Regions from separate parts of the Pedobacter sp. SG908 genome, predicted to be linked through region 2. Evidence: riboswitches for the same ligand, from Rfam matches in the RefSeq annotation. Region 2 holds a riboswitch; the other holds the start of a gene.
What was found. Region 2 has a riboswitch for cobalamin ahead of metE (5-methyltetrahydropteroyltriglutamate--homocysteine S-methyltransferase). Riboswitches for the same ligand answer to the same signal wherever they lie in the genome.

Region 1: it holds a riboswitch for cobalamin, as region 2 does, so the genes downstream of both, FHT21_RS09730 (TonB-dependent receptor) here and metE (5-methyltetrahydropteroyltriglutamate--homocysteine S-methyltransferase) in region 2, are expected to answer to the same signal.

Annotation. Positions count from the first base shown of each region.
Region 1 is NZ_JAAOYY010000001.1:2,369,191-2,376,606, reverse strand. Features, by position in the region: gene FHT21_RS09740 (sigma-54 dependent transcriptional regulator) at 1-919, opposite strand, end outside; gene FHT21_RS09735 (serine hydrolase) at 1,032-2,279, opposite strand; cobalamin riboswitch at 2,364-2,559, shown strand; gene FHT21_RS09730 (TonB-dependent receptor) at 2,657-4,525, shown strand; gene FHT21_RS09725 (DUF6580 family putative transport protein) at 4,567-5,154, shown strand; gene FHT21_RS09720 (ABC transporter substrate-binding protein) at 5,331-6,272, shown strand; gene FHT21_RS09715 (Sir2 family NAD-dependent protein deacetylase) at 6,280-6,966, shown strand; gene FHT21_RS09710 (diphthine--ammonia ligase) at 6,956-7,416, shown strand, end outside.
Region 2 is NZ_JAAOYY010000002.1:389,867-397,282, reverse strand. Features, by position in the region: gene FHT21_RS16655 (phosphatidate cytidylyltransferase) at 1-445, shown strand, start outside; gene FHT21_RS16650 (class I SAM-dependent methyltransferase) at 575-1,240, opposite strand; gene FHT21_RS16645 (acyl-CoA thioesterase) at 1,302-1,688, opposite strand; gene metE (5-methyltetrahydropteroyltriglutamate--homocysteine S-methyltransferase) at 1,830-4,163, opposite strand; cobalamin riboswitch at 4,359-4,566, opposite strand; gene FHT21_RS16635 (M14 metallopeptidase family protein) at 4,690-7,386, shown strand.

The sequences.
Region 1 (7,416 bases), on a different contig from region 2:
CATGGATATTGATTACATTTAACCGGTGATACAAATCCATACGGAAGTTACCATCTTCAATTTCTTTCAATAAATCTTTATTGGTTGCTGCTAAAACACGAACATTTACTTCAATTTCCTTTTCACCACCCACACGCGAAATTTTATGTTCTTGCAAAGCACGTAAAACTTTTGCCTGGGCAGAGAGGCTCATATCGCCAATCTCGTCCAAAAATAAAGTTCCGCCATTAGCCAGCTCAAATTTACCGATACGTTGCTTAACAGCAGAGGTAAATGAACCTTTCTCGTGACCAAACAATTCACTTTCAATCAGCTCTGATGGAATAGCAGCACAATTTACCTCAATTAAAGGACTATCGGCACGATTCGATTTTTCGTGTAACCAACGGGCTACCAATTCTTTACCGCTACCATTTGCGCCAGTAATTAATACACGGGCTTCGGTAGGCGCAACACGCTCAATGGTTTCCTTAATTTTAGAAATGCTTTCCGATTCGCCTAAAATCTCACGGGTTTTACTTGCTTTACGTTTTAAAACCTTGGTTTCGGTAACTAAATTTCCCCTGTCTAAACCATTACGGACAGTAATCAGTAAACGGTTTAAATCAGGTGGTTTCGAAATAAAATCAAAAGCTCCTTTTTTACTGGCTTCAATTGCAGTTTCAACTGTTCCATGACCAGATATCATAATGAATGGTAAATCTGGTTTAATGATCTGTGCCTGTTCGAGCACTTCCATACCATCCATCTTATTCATCTTGATATCGCAAAGTACCAGATCGAAATTTCCTTTTTTGATCATTTCGAGACCGTCAATACCGTTATCGATATCTTCAACATCGTAATTTTCATACTCTAGAATTTCGCGTAAGGTACTCCTTATCGCACGCTCATCGTCAATTATTAATAATTTAGCCATTAGAGATGTATTCTTTAATTTTGAAATGCGAATATATTATTTTTTAATTAATGTATAGTTTTTTATACAATTTCTACGCTATAAACCTGAAAAGGACTGAAAGGTTTTAATCTTAGTAGGAATAATCAAGTTTAAATTTGCTAAGATCTGTTCGGTGCATTTTCTTGCGGTTTAATTCTACTTCATAAATGCTTTTGCCCAAGTTCTTCATAAAGGGGAAACAAACAGTATCGTATTCATATTTATTGTCGTTAAATATACCATCTTCGTTGCTTTGTACCACCGCCGTTAAGAAATACTCAATTCTATTTTTAAAATCAACGAAATAAGAATTATCAATGATGTAGCCATAGCTATCACCATACTTGTTAAAAATTCTAATGTTTGGGGCTGGTGTTATCTTTTCTCTTCCATAATACAGCATCTTCGCATAGGTTGTCCAAAATTCATTATGATCGTATTTAGGATAATCGCTTTCCGTTGGATATTTGCTCATGTAGGTATAAATCAACTTATAATCTTCTGCAGTCAGGTTAAACCTTTCATTAGTTGGAAAAGCCTCAGGAAAAATTAATTTCTGCATCAGTTTTTGTTGATCATTGATGGCCAAGGCATTTTTTCCTGCCAAACTAAATGGTTTATTTACCAATTTATCGGCACTGTCCAAATAGCCTTTACCCATTACCAGATTAGTTAACTGCAGTTCGTAGTCTTTTGGATCGTATTGTGCCGGTTGATCATACACCAATTGACTGCCATTGTAAAATTTAATAGGGTTGGTGTGTTTGGCCGATTCTCCGGCATCACCAATGGCCAAGCGGTTTAAAATGCGACTATCGTTTAATCCATTTGCTTTCAATTTTTCGTTAATTTCTGCCCGGCCGATAAATTCGAATAAACGGTTAAAGGCATCGTTATCGCTGGTAAGCAAAATCTTTTTAACGTAATGTTCTATCGATGGAAGCCCATTTTTAGCACTTGTGTCTGTTAAAACTTTCGTTTGCCCTTTATAGGCACTATCGGTAATCATGGTGCTTTTAGCTGTTAATCCCGTGTTTTTTAACCGGTTTATTTTCTCCAGGGCAAAAATCACTGCAGCGAGTTTAACAGTACTTGCAGGGTAAAAATAATGGTGCGGATCTAAATTATAGCTAAACGTTTTAAAAGTAGGTCTATTTTTTACATCACGGTTAACCTGGGTATAAAGGATTTGAACCTGGTTTTTATCAGGATGGTTAAGTATTGAAGAAAAAAGTTCTGGTTTGGACTCCATCAGTTTCCTGAGAAAAACAGTATCGGTTTTTTGTGCCATAGCAAATATACTGATTGACGAAAATGCAATAATTAAAATCCTTTTCATGAGTGGAAATTTGATTCCTAATTTAGCTTTTTCTATTAAAATCACCATTTTCCATCATCCATTTTACATGTTGTTTAATTTTGTTACTTTTGCAGCGCTTTTGGTTTCCGGCTTTACATCCGGGATTAAAAGGGAATACAGTGTAAATCTGTAACTGTCCCGCAGCTGTAAGCTCTATAACGTTTTTCAATTCTTAAGTCACTGCCCAATTAACTACTGAGCGGGAAGACAGAAAAAACGGGAGTAAGTCAGAAGACCTGCCTTTAGCGTTTAATTTCATAGCTTTCGGGGATTGAAGCTTGGATTGAGATATTAACGTTGTTCGTATTTTCATTTCCTTTTCTAATCTGTTGGCTGTGGGCAAAACTCACAATCAAATGAACAAAAAAAGTATGCTAACTGTAGCAGGGCTGGGGCTCGCACAGTTAATGATTGGCCAGGTGGCTAATGCTCAAACTCAAGATAGTTTGCAGCTCAAAGATGTTGTAATTTCTGCAACCAAAAATGACCAGAAACAATCTCAGACTGGAAAAGTGGTCACTATCATCAGTCGCGAAGTATTGGATCGCAGTAACGGGAAATCATTGCCAGAACTTATTAGTGAGCAGGCAGGGATTATTGTAGCGGGCGCAAGCAGCAACCCAGGATTAAACAAATCGGTGTTTTTTAGGGGTGCAGGAAGTGCTTATGCGGTGGTTTTAATTGATGGTATTGTACAGAACGATCCATCAGGAAACGGAGGTGCATTCGATTTAAGATTGATTTCTATTGATCAGATTGATCACATCGAAATTTTAAGAGGCGGCCAGTCTACCATTTATGGTTCTGATGCCGTTGCAGGGGTAATCAATATTATCACCAAAAAAGGTGGCCCAAAAGGAAATACCATTTATGGTGTGGCCAGTGCAGGGAGTTACGAAACTTATAAAGGAACCATTGGTTTAAACGGTGGAGTTGAAGGTTTTTCTTATAACATTAACTATACCCATGCTAAAACCGATGGGATTTCAGAAGCAGCAACCCCAATGGGAAGTGCAGCTATATTTGATAAAGATGGTTTCAAAACCGACGCCCTAAATGCGAACTTCGGAATCAAATTGGATAATCATTTCTCTGTAAATCCATTTGTGCGTTATTATTATGGCAATTATAAATTTGATGGTGGTGCTTTTACCGATGCAAACAATTATTCGATTTTGAAAAACTTTGCTGCAGGTACTAATGCCAAATATGAATTTGCTACCGGTAAAGTAACCTTGAACTATAGTTTTGAAAGCACCAGAAACGATGCACACAGCCAATATCCTAGTGTTAACGAAGGTCGCGTATCGTTGTTGGATTTATTCTACAACCAAAAATTGGGAAATAAATTAGATTTATTGGTGGGTATCGATAACCGCGTGATGAAATTATCATCAGCAACCAATAAACCGGAAACCAATATTTTTGCTGCTTATGGATCTTTATTCTTACACGATTTAAGTGTATTTAATCTTGAAGTTGGCGGACGTTACAATAAACACGAACAATATGGCGAAAACTATACTTACTCAATTACCCCAAGTATCAACATCATTAAGGAAATAAAGTTATTTGGAACTGTTTCAACAGCATTTAAAGTGCCTACCTTGAACATGCTTTTTGGTCAGTTTGGTGCTAATTTGAACTTAAAGCCTGAGAAATCGAAGAATTACGAAGCTGGTGTTAATTTTAGCTTTGCTGACGACAAATTTAGCTTACGTTTAGCAGGTTATAAGCGAGATTTAACCGATGCAATCATTTATGCTTATCCTAATGGATATATTAACCAGGTAAGTCAGAAAACCAAAGGTTTCGAGGTTGAACCAGCAGTTAAATTCAGTGTGTTCAATATCAATGGTTATTATGCTTACGTAGAAGGGAATGAGTTCAATTTTGTTGATAATGCGGTTGCCAACTATCTTTTCCGCAGACCAAAACATACATTTGGGATCACTGCAGGTGCGCAGGCTACGAGCAATTTATATGTAAGCGCAAATTACCGTTACTTTGGTAAACGTAACGATGGTAATTTTACGACTTACACGGTAGATAATTTACCTGCTTATAAATTGTTAAATGCTTATGCAGAATATGCTTTGGCTAAAAAACGTGTAAAACTGTTTTTTGATGCCAAAAACATCCTGAACGAAAAATACAACGAGATTATTGGTTACAATAGCTTAGGTTTCAACTTTAATACCGGAGTAATTTTTAATATACACTAATAAAATTTAACTTTGCAGTATACATATTAACCAAAAATAGGATGTCTCATTTAAAATTTAATCCACGTACTTTAATTTTGTTGTTAATGATATTGGCAATAACGGCTTTCCGTTTGCTGGTAACATTTAACTCAGATGAATTAAAGTTTGCTAATTTTTCATCAATAGGAGCGGTAGCTTTATTTGGAGGAGCATATTTTAAAGATCATCTTAAAGCATTCGCTTTTCCGCTATTGAGTTTATTTTTAAGCGATTTAGTGCTTTATACAACCATATATAAAAAGTATGTAGATATATTCTTAATTCAAGAACTCTGGACATACCTTGCAATTGCATTAATGGTTTTAGTGAGTCGTTTCTTACTAAAAAAGGTAAATATTGCTAACTTATTACTTTCTACAATTGTAATTGTATTCATCCATTGGATTGTAAGTGATATTGGCTCATGGTATAAGAACCCGCTGTATACACAAAACTTCAATGGGTTTATAGATTGTTTAATTAAAGCCATTCCATTCGAGATCAGATTCTTAGAGGGAACAGTGATTTATGGTGCATTACTTTTTGGAGCTTTCGAAATTTTAAAAGCAAAATACCCATTATTGAAACTGCAAAGACAAAAGTTATAGATGTCCATTGATTGGTATAATATCAATCAAGCGAAAACAATATAGAAATCCTCTTTTGATTCGATTCAAAAGAGGATTTTTTTTAACTTAGACTCCTCATCATGCTGAGTTATTTTAGCATCTAATAAAGGCTATCAGATACTGAAACAAGTTCAGGATAATACATAAATATTGATATGAAAGTTGTTTCCTTTTTACCTGCTGCTACAAAAATGATTTACGATATGGGCCTGCAAGAATACCTGCATGGCGTAACATTCGAATGTCCTAAAGAGGCGGCAGCTCAGCCTAAAGTTGTACGATGTATATTAGAAGGTAAAAACTATTCGAGCATCGAAATAGACCGTATATTTTCAGCATCAAAAGCACAAGGCAAAAGTTTGTATTGGGTAGATGATGCACTATTGGAAAGCATCGCACCTGATGTGGTTTTTACACAGGATATATGCGAAGTGTGCAACATCGATACGGTTTGCACCGAAACAGCCGTAATGAAGCTCAGTAAACAACCTGTACTAGTTCCTTTATCGCCAAATAACTTACGGGATGTTTTCGAATGTGCTATTACCATTGCCAGCGCTTTAGGAAAGGAAGAGGTAGCGTTAAACTATCTGGCAGGGCTGCAAAAGAAAACAGATCATATTTTAGATCAGCTTAGGGCAAACCGTGCGCCATTAAAAAGGATCATGCTGATGGAGTGGATAGAACCGATTTATAACTGCGGACATTGGATTCCTTTTCAGATTGCTGCTGCTGGTGGTGTTGATATGCTGTCTAACCCTGGTGGCGACTCTATTGTAACGCAATGGGATAAAATCCTGAAATATAATCCAGAGGTTTTAGTTATTGCCCCATGTGGTTTTGATATGGAAAGAAGCATGGAAGAAATGGAGCTGCTAACCTCAAAAACAGGTTGGAAAGAGCTAGAGGCCGTAAAAAACAACCAGGTTTATATTGCTGATTTTGATATGTTTACCCAGCCTAGTGTAGGCACACTTGTTGAGGGTATTGAAGCTTTAGCCTGCATGTTTCACCCGCAAATATTTAAGGCAGACGAAAACATAGGCAAAAAATTCATCAACTACAGCCAGCCTGTGAAATCATTTAAATCTGTATAATCCATTTATGAAATTAGTTGTTTTAACAGGAGCAGGGATCAGTGCCGAAAGTGGGTTAAAAACATTTAGGGATACTGATGGATTATGGGAAGGCTATAATGTTTATGATGTAGCCACCCCCGAGGCTTGGGAGAGAAATCCGGAATTGGTACAAGAATTTTATAATGAAAGAAGAAGGCAGGTTTTAGCTGCGAAACCCAATCTGGCTCACCAATTACTGGCTGAGTTGGAAAAAGATTTTGATGTTGAGATTATTACCCAAAACATTGATGATTTGCACGAAAGGGCAGGCTCTACCAAAGTTACCCATCTTCATGGCGTAATTACCAGGTCTCAATCAGAGAGAAAAGCAGATTTAACCTATCCCATCGTTGGTTCAGAAATAAAAATGGGCGAGCTTTGTGAGCTGGGCTCTCAACTTCGTCCACATGTAGTTTGGTTTGGCGAAGCTGTACCCATGATAGAGGTAGCCGCTAAACTTTGCAAACAAGCCGATCTGTTTGTGCTCATCGGAACTTCGTTAGCTGTTTATCCCGCAGCAGGTTTAATTGATTTTGTGCCTTCCTTTGTTGATAAATACATTATTGATCCAAAAACACCCGATGTAAAGCGTTATAAGAATATAATCAACATTGAAAAAAACGCAGTAGAAGGCGTTGCGACGTTAAAAGAAATCCTAGCCAATGCCAGATAAAAAGATTTGCATTTTTAATTGGAGTGGTGGTAAAGACAGCACATTGGCTTTGCATTATGCTTTACAAGATCCAACTATCGAAATCCGATACCTGATTACTACAGTAACGGAAAAATACAACCGTGTTTCCATGCATGGTGTTAGGGAAGCCTTACTGATCAAACAGGCAGAAAGTATTGGTATTCCACTGTATCAGATTCGCTTAGGCGAAATGCCCGATATGGAAACCTATGATAGTACCATGAAGCATCATCTTTCTAAATTTAAAGAGGAAGGTATTACCCATTCTATTTTTGGCGATATCTTTTTAGAGGATTTACGTACTTATCGCGAGAACAAATTAGCAGAAATTGGACTTAAGGCTATTTTTCCGCTTTGGGAAAAAGATACACGACATTTAATTGAAGAATTCCTAAACCTGAACTATAAAACCATCATTGTTTGCACACA
Region 2 (7,416 bases):
TTTTTTTCATGCCCTGGGCTTTTTGAAAAACTGGAACGAATATAACTTTCATCTTCCGCTGGCATTTTTACTGATGCTTTGGGCCAATGATACAGGTGCTTATCTTTTTGGTGTAAAATACGGTAAACGTAAATTATTTGAGCGCCACTCGCCAAAGAAAAGCTGGGAAGGTTTTTTCGGAGGCATGTTCACCAGTGTTTTGGTCGCTTTTGGCTTGTCATTTCTATTTACCGAAAGCCCTGTTTGGGTTTGGATTGGTATGGCGGTATTGATTGCGAGCTTTGGTACTTTAGGAGATTTAGTAGAATCGATGCTTAAACGCAGTTTGGATACCAAAGATAGCGGTGGTTTATTACCGGGCCATGGCGGGTTGTTAGATCGTTTTGATGGGTTATTATTGGCTGCTCCGGTGGTTTACGCCTATTTATATCTGATTTTGTATTAAGCGAACATCGAGAAAGACCTTGGTATTGGCGTCATTCTCGCGCATGCGGGAATCTTAAAGCAGTTCAATACTCATATAAGCGATACAATAGCTATTCTATCTAATCCTCGTTTTTAACGAGGACTATGATTATGCATGAGCTGTTACAACATAATATTCTCTTTCTACCCGTTCGCCGGTTTTACTTTGTACCTGCTCTAATTTTTTAAGCGTATTTTTAATGGTAACCCCCGCTTTTTCTAATAGTTCTTTTACAGTTTCTACTTCGTAAAGTGTAAAGCCATAAGGAGTAAAAGGCAGGTTTTGCATGAAAGTTTTATCAGCAAAACATATAGCCAAAGTGCCGTCAGGTCTTAATATCCGCTTAATTTCGCTGAGGTATTCACTTGGATTTGTCCAAAAATATATCGTATTAACCGTAAAAACTTTATCGAACCGATCATCATCAAATGGTAATGTAACGCCATCTGTTAACTGAAAGTGGACTTTTCCTTTTGTGATGAAATCCTGATTGATCTTTTCGGCTTCTGCAATAATAGTTGCAGAAATATCAGCACCAAAATAAGCTAGGTTCTCTGCTTTTAACAATAGTTGAGCAATATGTCCGCCGTTACCATGACCGATTTCTAAAACCGTTTCATTGTTTTGAAGGTTTAATGCCTCAATTGCAGAAGTGGTCATGCCGATATTATTGGCATGCATCATTTCGCCTGTTTTAATGCCGTGTTCGCCTTCAGGACAAGCCAATTGCTTGGCAATATTTTTTAAGTCTTCCTCAGAAAGTTGATGTTCCATAGTCAAATTTAAAAATTTGGGCGTTATGATTTTTTACATCTTTTCTGCCGAGGTTATTAGATTATTTGATCACTTGAACCGGCTTTTTATTTTCATCGATCGCCACAAAAGTAAAATCGCCATGAACGGCCAATTCTCTTCCTTCGGCATACATCTGCTCAATATAAATTTCTACGTTCACTTTTAAACTGGTATTACCCACATGCTTTACCTTGCCGATAAGCTCTACGATAGTGCCTGCGGGGATTGGTTTTTTAAAGTCTATCCTGTCGCTGCTTACAGTAACCATAATCTGACGGCTAAAACGGGTTGCGGTAATGAAAGCAACTTCGTCCATTAAATGCATGGCTGTTCCACCGAAAAGAGTGTCGTAATGGTTTGTTGTATTAGGGAAAACGGCTTTAAAAATGCTGGTTTTAGAATTTTCTATTCTTTCTTCTAGGGTCATGGGTTAAATATAGGTGCTGTAAAAAGCTTTGGCAACTTTCTAGTTATTTTTAGTAGAAAATTGCCAAAGTAAAAGGTTTGCCACAATGATATGGTTTAGCAAGAAATCTGTGCTCCCTCTACCTCCGTAGCAAAATTAGCATTAATTTACCTGAAGATCTGTGGCAAGCACCTCTTCGGTTTTACGCATTTCTTTTGCGGCTTCAACCATTTCTATCAAAGCTTTTTTGGTTTCATCCCATCCACGGGTTTTTAAACCGCAATCTGGGTTTACCCAGAGTTGCCCGGAGGGAATAACAGCTTTTGCTTTTTTAAGCAATTGAACCATTTCTTCCCTCTTCGGAACCCTTGGAGAGTGAATGTCGTATACCCCGGGGCCGATTTCGTTTGGATATTTAAAATCGGCAAATGCGTCTAATAATTCCATCTGCGAACGTGAAGTTTCGATGGTGATTACATCTGCATCCATATCGGCGATGTTCTGGATGATATCGTTAAACTCAGAGTAACACATGTGCGTATGGATCTGCGTATCGTCTTTCACGCCGCTTGCCGAAATTTTAAAGGCTTTAACCGCCCAGTTCAGGTAAGTTTGCCAATCAGCTTTGCGTAATGGTAAACCTTCTCTAATGGCTGGTTCATCAATCTGGATGATTTTAATACCTGCATTTTCCAGATCGCAAACCTCATCGCGGATGGCCAGGGCAATCTGAGTACAGGTTTCTGATCTAGGTTGATCATTACGTACAAACGACCATTGTAAGATGGTTACAGGACCGGTTAACATACCTTTCATGTATTTTGTGGTAAGTGACTGCGCATAGGCGGTCCACTTTACTGTCATAGGTTTTGGGCGCGAAACATCACCAAAAATAATAGGAGGTTTTACACAGCGTGAACCATAACTCTGTACCCAACCGTTTTTAGAGAAGGCGAAACCATCTAGCTGTTCACCAAAGTATTCAACCATATCGTTGCGCTCAAATTCGCCATGAACCAAAACATCCAGATCGATTTCTTCCTGCCAGTTTACCGCTTTTGCGGTTTCTTTTGCTATGAGGTCATCATATTCTTCAATGGTAAAAGTTCCGTTTTTAAGTTTTGCTCTCCAGCTTCTTACCTCTGCAGTTTGCGGAAATGAGCCGATGGTTGTAGTGGCATAACTTGGTAGATTGAGTTGCTGTTGTTTAATTTTTCTGCTAGAAAATGGGCTTAAACGCTCTGCGTCCTGCTCTTTTAATGCTAAAACACGTTGTTTAACTTCAGGATTGTGGATGATTTTAGAAACTTTACGGTTAGCAATCGCATTCTTATTTTCTTCAAGCTTTTGCAGGGTAGATGCAGGGCTTTCGTTGGTGATGAGTTTTTTTAAGGTAACTACCTCAGCAATTTTTTGTTTCGCATAAGCCAGCCACTGTTTAATTTCGGCCGAAAGGTTTTGTTCATTGGTTTCATTGTCTAAATCAACCGGCGAGTGTATTAGGGAACAAGATGGGGCAATCCACACCTTATCCAGCCCTCTTTTTTCTACAGCCTGGTTAATGATTGAAACAGATTTCTCGAAATCATTTTTCCAGATGTTTCTTCCGTCTACCAAACCTAATGAAAGGATGGTATCTTCTTTTAACGAAGCTAAAACATCTATCAATTGACCTTCAGCGCGTACCAGATCGATATGTAAAACATTTACAGGCAATGAAGTAGTTAAGGCAAGATTGTTGCCTAAACCTTCGAAATAAGTTGCTAAAACGATCTTTAACCTTGGAAAAGCTTTTCTAATTTCTTTATAAACATATTCATAAGCTTTTTTGTCTTTTTCGGTAAGGTCTAAAGTTAAAAACGGCTCATCAAACTGAACATATTCTACACCCAAGGCATCTAAGCGAGATAAAATCTCGATATATACCGGAAGCAGGTTTTTGATCAGATCGATTTTTTCGAAGCCAACTTCTTTTTCTTTTCCCAATAAAAGGTAAGATACCGGGCCGATTAAAACAGGTTTTGTAGTAATGCCTAATTGTTTTGCTTCGTAAAACTCATCGATAATTTTGGTAGAGAAGAGTTTAAAAGGCTGGTTTTTGTAAAACTCAGGAACGATGTAATGGTAATTGGTATCGAACCATTTGGTCATTTCCATCGCTACCACATCTAATCCTTCTTTTTGATAACCCCTGGCCATGGCAAAATAGAGATCAAGCTCCGAATTCCCTTTTTTCAGGATCACTTCGTTATACCTTTTCGGTATCGCACCAAAAGTTAACGAATGGTCGAGCACATGATCATAAAAAGAAAAGTCGTTCGAGGGAATGATATCAATTCCAGCTTCTTTTTGAAGATTCCAGTTTTCGTGGCGAATGTTTTTTCCCACCTGAAGCACATTTTTGTACCCAGTTTTATCTGCCCAATAATTTTCGCAGATTTTCTTTAATTCCCTTTGGCTACCTATTCGCGGATAGCCCAGATTTTGCGTTAGCATCTCTTTTAAAGATTAAGTAAATAAATCGTTTAAAAGCTCTTAAAGCACTATTTTGTAATACTCTATGTTAAAAATTAAAGGGAAAGGTTTGGGCACAAACAACCTGCTCATCAGCCAAAAGCTTAAAGCAAGTATATAAAATTTTAATTTTATCGTGTACAATCAGACCTGACCAATTACTTTATAACGCGAAAGTACCGTCAATTCAATATAGGCAGGTCTCCTGACTTATTCCCGATCTTATCGCCTTCCCATCCCGGTAAACGGCACAGTGGCATGAATGATAAGACCGTTGTCTCTTGGTAAAAGACAGAATTTACAGTTGCGCGACAGCTCGTGATTTGCACACGATTCCCTATTAATCCCGGGTGTAATTCCGGGAACCTGTATCGGTTGATGAAAAATAAAGTTAAGAACTTACATCAGGACAAATGTATGGATTAGGATTTAAAACTTGTAACAAATTTACAGCAAGCCGTTTTTGGCGCTTATTCTCTATTATATTTGATTACCTAACTAAACTATTATGATAAAAATCTACTTTAAAAGGCTTTTTGTTGCTTTTTTAATGGTAAATAGCTGTGCTGTATTGGCACAGGAAGTGCCAACGCCAAAATCTCATTTTGGTTTTGATATCGGCGACGATTATCAATTGGCCAATTATACCCAAACAGAAGCTTACTTTAAGAAACTCGCGGCAAGTTCTGACCGCATTAAACTGGTTGATATTGGCAAAACCGAAGAAGGCAGAAGCCAATATATGCTGATTGTTTCTTCGCCCGAAAACCTGAAGAAATTAGACCGTTACAAGGAAATTTCGCAACAACTGGCGCATGCTGAAATTACACCCGAGCAGGCAAAAGCATTAGCCCAGGAAGGTAAAGCAGTAGTTTGGATAGATGGTGGTTTACATGCCAACGAAGTAGTGGGTGCACATCAACTAATCGAAACCGCTTATGAATTTGCCTCCAGAAAAGATCCGGAAACCCTGCGTATTTTGGATAATGTAATCATTTTGTTTACCCATGCCAACCCTGATGGGCAAGAATTGGTGAGCAATTGGTACATGAGAGAGAAAGATCCCAAGAAAAGAACAACCTCAGGCTTACCCGTTTTATATGAAAAATATGCAGGCCATGATAATAACCGCGATTTCTTTATGCTAAACCTTAAAGAAACACAGAATATTGGTCGCCAGCTTTTTGTGGAATGGATCCCTCAGATTATGTATAACCACCATCAGGCTGGCCCGGCAGGAACTGTTGTTGCTGGGCCTCCCTACCGCGATCCGTTCAATTACGTTTTCGACCCAACCTTACTAACCAGTTTAGATGCGGTTGGTGCAGCCATGCACAACCGAATGAATGTGGAAAATAAACCTGGTTATACCCAACGCGGGGGATCGGTTTATTCTACCTGGTATAATGGCGGACTAAGAACCACCACATATTTTCACAATATGATTGGGCTCTTGACCGAAATTATCGGGAACCCTACTCCTTCTGAAATTCCGTTAGTTCCGTCGAGATTATTACCGAATGGCGATTCGCCAAACCCGATTACCCCGAGGAAATGGTACTTTAAAAACTCGATCGATTATTCGGTATCACTAAATTATGCTGTTTTAAATTATGCACAACGTTACCGCGATGAATTGTTGTATAACATTTATCAGATGGGCAGAAATTCGATAGAACGAGGTAAAAAAGATACCTGGTCGTTCTCTCCAAAGAAAATTGAAGCCATTAACAACGCTGCAAAAGGCGAAAAAGGTACCGCAATTGCAGGGGGAGATGCCGATTTTGGGCCAAGACGGCAGATCAGTATGAAAGCTTTTGATACGGTGATGAAGGCTCCGGCGAACAGAGATCCTCGCGGATACATTTTAAGTGCCGATCAACCTGATTTTAATTCTGCAGTTAAATTTTTAAATGCTTTGATCAGAACAGGAATTGTGGTTCAAAAAGCAACCGCTTCATTTACCGTTGCAGGGAAAAATTATCCTGCCGGAAGTTATGTCGTAAAAACCGATCAGGCTTTTCGTCCACACGTTTTGGATATGTTCGAACCTCAGGATCACCCGAACGATTTTAAATACGAAGGTGGTGCTCCAATTCCGCCATACGATGCTGCAGGATGGACATTAGCCTATTTAATGGATGTTAAATTTGATCGGATTCTCGACGATTTTTCTGGTCCGTTTGAGAAAAATCCATATGGTGTTTTGTTGAAATCAGAAAACAAATTACCAAACGGATCGGGTTATGTGTTAAGTGCTGCACAAAATGATTCTTATACTGCGGCTAATGATTTATTAAAAAGCAAAGTTGAGGTTTACCGTTCGACTGAAAATGGCGATTTTTATGTTTCATCAGCAGGAAAAGCAATACTAGAAAAAGCGAATATCAAATTAAAAAGTGCGAATGCCCCAAAAGATAAAATTAAAATTTCTGCTGGAAGGATTGCCCTTTGGGATACTTACGGCGGCTCTATGGCTTCGGGCTGGGTGCGATTTTTAATGGAACAATATCATTATAACGCAACGGTAATTTATCCACAGGATATTGATGCCGGCAACTTAAAATCTAAATACGATGTAATTGTTTTTGTGGGTGGTGCCATACCGCCGGTACAAGGCGGAGGATTCGGAAACAGATCTTTCGGACCAAAGGCAGAAGAAATCCCTCAAGAATTTAGAAATCGTTTGGGTAGGATCACCGCCGACAAATCAATCCCTGAATTGAAGAAATTTTTGGAGGCAGGCGGCAATATTGTAACCATAGGTAGTAGCACCAATTTGGCCTATCATTTAAATCTTCCGGTTCGGAATGCAATGGTTGAAATTGTAAACGGAGAAGAAAAACGATTGCCTGCTGAAAAGTACTATGTTCCAGGGAGTGTTCTAAATGTTGGTGTAGATACTACTTTACCAACCAATTGGGGAATGGAAAAGGAAGCTGATGTATATTTCGATAATAGCCCTGTTTTTAAGCTCACAGGCGATGCCATTGTGGCTGGAAAGATTAAACCTTTAATGTGGTTCGAAAATGCCACACCGCTACGCAGCGGATGGGCCTGGGGGCAAGCTTACCTGCAAGATGGTGTAACGGCCTTCGAAGCGAAGGTTGGCAAGGGCAAACTGCTTGCTTTTGGGCCTGAAATTGCTTTTAGGGCACAAACACATGGTACTTTTAAACTGATATTTAACCAATTGTATAAATAAATTTGAGAAGCCGCTATCCTGAACGATAGT